DNA from 2 places in the Paenibacillus sp. NPDC058177 genome. Region 1 is predicted to be linked to the other one. Evidence: predicted binding sites of a transcription regulator. Region 1 holds the regulator's gene; the other holds the start of a gene.
The links. Region 1 encodes CtsR, which represses protease genes until heat stress. Its sites were predicted from a motif close to ATGGTCAATAAAGGTCAAACA; they were not measured.
Positions count from the first base shown of each region.

Region 2: clpP (ATP-dependent Clp endopeptidase proteolytic subunit ClpP) is a predicted target of CtsR. The motif match lies at 1,102-1,122, and genes of this name have one in related genera.

Region 1 covers NZ_JBHVVB010000012.1:1,346-3,823, forward strand. The annotation lists gene ACFVU8_RS28745 (GNAT family N-acetyltransferase) at 1-337, shown strand, start outside; gene ACFVU8_RS28750 (CtsR family transcriptional regulator) at 764-1,225, shown strand; gene mcsA (protein-arginine kinase activator protein McsA) at 1,256-1,780, shown strand; gene mcsB (protein-arginine kinase McsB) at 1,809-2,478, shown strand, end outside.
Region 2 covers NZ_JBHVVB010000009.1:33,383-35,860, forward strand. The annotation lists gene ACFVU8_RS26240 (GDSL-type esterase/lipase family protein) at 1-317, shown strand, start outside; gene clpP (ATP-dependent Clp endopeptidase proteolytic subunit ClpP) at 418-1,014, opposite strand; tRNA gene ACFVU8_RS26250 (tRNA-Arg) at 1,203-1,277, opposite strand; gene ACFVU8_RS26255 (sugar-binding transcriptional regulator) at 1,599-2,478, shown strand, end outside.

The sequences.
Region 1 (2,478 bases):
GAATGCCAAGGCTTTTGTAGAGGAGTATTCTTTCAGTGGACTAGCTTCTTCCCGTCAGTTAAAGCTATTTATTGAGGATCAGCATGCGCCGTGGAATCATGGACTTTGGGAATGGCAGGTTACTGACCAAGGGACGGCGTTCCTGGAAAAGATCGAAGGTGAGCGCTCACAAGGAGATGTGGTCCTCGATATTGGAACTTTGACGATACTACTGCTAGGCTATAAACGTCCCGCGGAAATGGCCAAGGTAGGAAGGTTAACCGGAAGTGATACAGAAGTACAGTGGCTGGAGGATATTATCCCGGCACAGAAGACAGCATTGTTTGACTTTTTCTAATCCTAATCATTGATACACGAACCAAGCTCTTTCATGGCAGTCGCTGTGAAGGAGCTTTTTACACCCCTAAAGGTGTGATTTTACGCTCAAGCTTCGAATACAATGATCGCATTTTGTAAAAAATAAGAGTAGCCACTTGGCATTGCAAAAAAATATGTTATAATATTAAAAAAGTCAAAGAAAGTCAAAGTCAACGCAAGCCAAAACAAGAGGTGTTATGAACTTCCCACTGAGTTACAAGGTATGTAATTTCGAACACTAAGGTCACACTATTAGTGTCTGTACCGTACCATGAAGTGGCTATGACGTTCAGGATTCGCCGTTTAGTAGTTGGGTAAGTTCTTTAAAGACCGCTTTGACCGGACTGTTGATATTCTTTCAATGGCAATATTGCAACATCAAGATTGGAATACTGGAGGATGAGTGATGCGTAATATCTCCGATATTATCGAACAATATCTGAAGAATATTTTGCATGAAAGTCCCGAAGGTACGGTGGAAATCCAGCGAAATGACCTGGCGGACCAGTTCTCATGCGTGCCGTCACAGATCAACTATGTCATCAGTACACGCTTTACTCTTCAAAAAGGTTACATCGTGGAGAGCAAACGCGGAGGCGGCGGTTATATCCGGATTCAGCGTTTTGAGTTACCTCAGAATGTGGCCTTGCATACCCATCTGAATCATACGATTGGGGCCGGAATTGATCAAAATACTGCCGAGGGGCTAATTTATCAGCTGGAGGAAGCCCGTTTTCTAACCCAGCGGGAAGCATGTCTTATGCGTGCTGCCATTTCCCGGGAATGCCTGACGGTTAAGCTTCCGTACCGGGATGAGATTCGTGCCAAGCTTATGAAGGCCATGCTAATCTCTTTATTGGGCAAATAAACGTCAATCCTAAGGGAGGGACTTTACCTTATGTTATGCCAGGAATGTGGCGCCAAGCCGGCAACGCTCCATTTTACTAAGATCGTGAATGGGGAGAAGACGGAATTTCATATTTGTGAGAGCTGTGCGCGGGAAAAGGGAGAGCTGATTCCGGGAACAGCCGGAGGCTTCTCCATTCACAGTTTGCTCTCTGGTCTGCTTGATCTCGAAGGGGCAGGTAAGGAGAAGACTGCGGCAGCGAAGACCACACAAAGTCTCCAGTGCGAAAATTGCGGAATGACTTATTCCCAGTTCAGTAAACTTGGCCGCTTCGGCTGCAGCTCTTGTTACAAGTATTTCAACAGTGCCTTGGACCCGCTGTTCAAGCGTGTGCATGGCAGCACGGCGCATGTGGGCAAGATTCCGAAACGCGCCGGAGCACGGATTGTCTTCAGACGTCAAATCGACGAACTGAAGCTGCAGTTGCAGCAGAGCATCACCCAGGAAGAGTTCGAAACCGCGGCCCATTTGCGGGATCAGATTCGTGAACTTGAAAAAGAAATCGCACAAGAGTAAAGTCTTTGATATATAGGGGGGATATGACATGTCAAGTCTCCGTTTTACCGAAAAAGCACTTAGTGACTGGATGCGCAGCGACGGTGACCATTCTGAGATTGTCATCAGCAGTCGTATGCGAATTGCCCGCAATTTGCAGCATCTCCCTTTCCCTCTGCTTGCATCACTGGAGCAGTCGGAAGAGGTATTAGAGCAGCTTAGTCCTGTGTTTCAAGGAGAGGCTGCAGCAGATTTTGGCACCTTTCAGCTATTGAGGCTGGATGATCTGGAGGAACTGGATAAGAAGGTACTGGTGGAGAAGCATCTCATCAGCCCTAACCTCGCCAATGATTCTCGCGGCGGAGCCGTGATTCTGAACGACGATGAGTCGGTCAGCATTATGATCAACGAAGAGGATCATCTGCGGATTCAGTGCCTTTTCCCCGGACTCCATGTCAAGGAAGCATGGGAGCGCGCCGCAGCCATTGACGATATCTTTGAGGCTTCAGTCAATTATGCTTTTGATGATAAAAGAGGATACCTCACTAGCTGTCCAACAAATGTTGGAACAGGTCTCAGGGCATCCGTGATGCTGCACTTGCCAGCTCTCGTCATGACGCATCAGATTAATCGCATTCTCTCAGCTGTGAATCAGGTGGGATTGACCGTAAGAGGAATTTATGGTGAAGGTAGCGAAGCAGTAGGGAACATCTTTCAGA
Region 2 (2,478 bases), on a different contig from region 1:
AATGTAGGCAGAACTTCGGCGGCATCATGAACTTGCTTGGACAATTGAAGGCGGGTACACGGGAGCCTTATATCATAAGAATCGTGGGATTGTATAATCCCTACCCCCAAGTAGAGGAAGCGACAGCATGGGTACGTCAATTTAACCAGTATGCTTCTGGTTACAGCAGCCGGGTAGTAGGTTTCGCTTCGATCTACGGTGAGTTCGCCGGCAACGAGCGAGGTTTGCTATCGATTGACCATCTTCATCCCAATGGACGGGGATATCGGGTGATTGCGAGCAAACTGGATGGACTCGGGTACGGAATGCTGTACTGATTAACAGACGTAGGATAAGAGCATAAAGTCCGATCGAATATGTAAAAAAAGCCCCTGGATCTGCAGCGCAGATTCAGGGGCTTTTGCATGCTCAGGAGAATTAAACTCCAGGAACCAGTGTCTTCTCAATCACTTTGTCAACAATACCGTACTCGGCAGCATCAGCAGCGCTCATGAAGTAGTCACGGTCAGTATCCTTCTCAATACGCTCCAGCGGTTGGCCAGTACGTTCGGACAGGATACGGTTCAGCTTGTCACGCAGCTTCAGGATACGACGGGCGCGGATTTCGATATCCGTTGCCTGTCCCTGAGCACCGCCCAGCGGCTGGTGAATCATGATCTCGCTGTTCGGAAGCGCAAAACGCTTGCCTTTAGCACCGGCGTTCAACAGGAAAGCTCCCATAGAAGCAGCCATGCCCACACAAATGGTGGAAACGTCAGGCTTGATGTATTGCATTGTATCAAATATAGCCATACCAGCAGTGATTGATCCGCCAGGACTGTTCACATAGAGGTGAATATCCTTCTCCGGGTCCTCAGCTGCCAGGAACAGCATTTGGGCGATGATGGAATTGGCCACCACGTCATTAACCTCCGTTCCGAGGAAAATGATGCGGTCCTTCAGCAAGCGGGAATAGATGTCATAAGCGCGTTCACCGCGGTTGCTCTGTTCTACTACCATTGGGATATAACTCACGTGGAAAACCTCCTTGGTATTGGCTCTTCGAATGTGTTCATTTTTTACTCTTACCGTAATAACCACATGATAAACAAATTCAAACAAAAAGTCAAAGAAAGTCAAACTTAGTTGCAAAAAAAAGAGCCACATCATGGCACTTTGGTTAAGAACACTATAGAACTTACAAATAAAGCTGTTAAAATTAGTGGCGCGCCCGCCAAGAATCGAACTTGGATCTCAGGCTTCGGAGGCCTACGTCATATCCATTGGACCACGGGCGCAACAGAAATTATTATAATACAAGAAGGTTACAATTGCAATGTATTAATATCAAAGCGTTAGAATCTTTATTTCCCATGGGTATCGGATGGAAATGGTACAAGCCCGTCCTCGCTGCAGAACAAGCAATATAGATGCGGTAAAGCCCTTACATCCCGTGATATATGTATAAGTTGAAAAGAGGTTGTGAATTCTACTCTCGGAAGACTTGCGCTCCCTGCGAAATTTGGTTAGAATAGGGGTGGGACTTAAAAAGTTAACCCGGGACGTTTTAAGACCATGAACAAGGGAATAGAGAAAGACGAAGTTGCAGGAGTGAAAGCATGCGTAATTTATTGGAAATCCAAAAGCAGCTTCTGCCTGATCTCATGGAAACCCTTAAGAGACGGTACACGATTCTTCATCAGATCATGTTGTCCGATATTATCGGGCGCAGAACGCTGGCCGCTTCCCTTGATATGACGGAGCGGGTGCTGCGTGCCGAGACGGATCTTCTGAAATCGCAAGGGCTCATTGAGATCGAGAGCGTAGGCATGCGCATTAGCGATGCCGGTCGCAGACTGCTTGACCTGCTGGAGCCGATCGCCAAGAGCCTGTTCGGCCTGGATGATCTGGAAGAGAAAATCCGCACAACCTATGGTCTTAGTAAAGTTATCATAGTACCGGGTGACTGCGAGTCGTCACCGTTCACCAAACGAGAGCTTGGACGCGCTGGCGCCAAGGCGTTACTCGGTGTACTGCGTTCAGACGATACCATTGCCGTTACAGGCGGCTCAACGCTAGCCGAGATGGCCGATCAGTTGTCCCCCCCGCTATCCCATTCCTATAAGAACGCCTGGTTTGTACCGGCGCGCGGAGGGCTGGGAGAGAGTATGGAGATTCAAGCGAATACCATCGCATCCACGATGGCCAAACGGGTAGGCGCAAACTACCGGCTGCTACATGTACCGGATTTGCTCAGCGAGGATGCTTATCAGTCCCTTGGACTGGACTCCAATATTGGAGAGATCGTCGGCATCATCCGCCGCTCACGTATCATCGTGCACGGTATCGGTGACGCCCTGGAGATGACCCGCCGCCGTAATCTGGATGAAGCCACAGTGGCAGAGATCCAAGGAGAAGGGGCGGTAGCCGAATCTTTTGGTTATTACTTCAATGAAGAGGGCAAGGTGGTTCACACCATGCTCACAATGGGACTGCGTC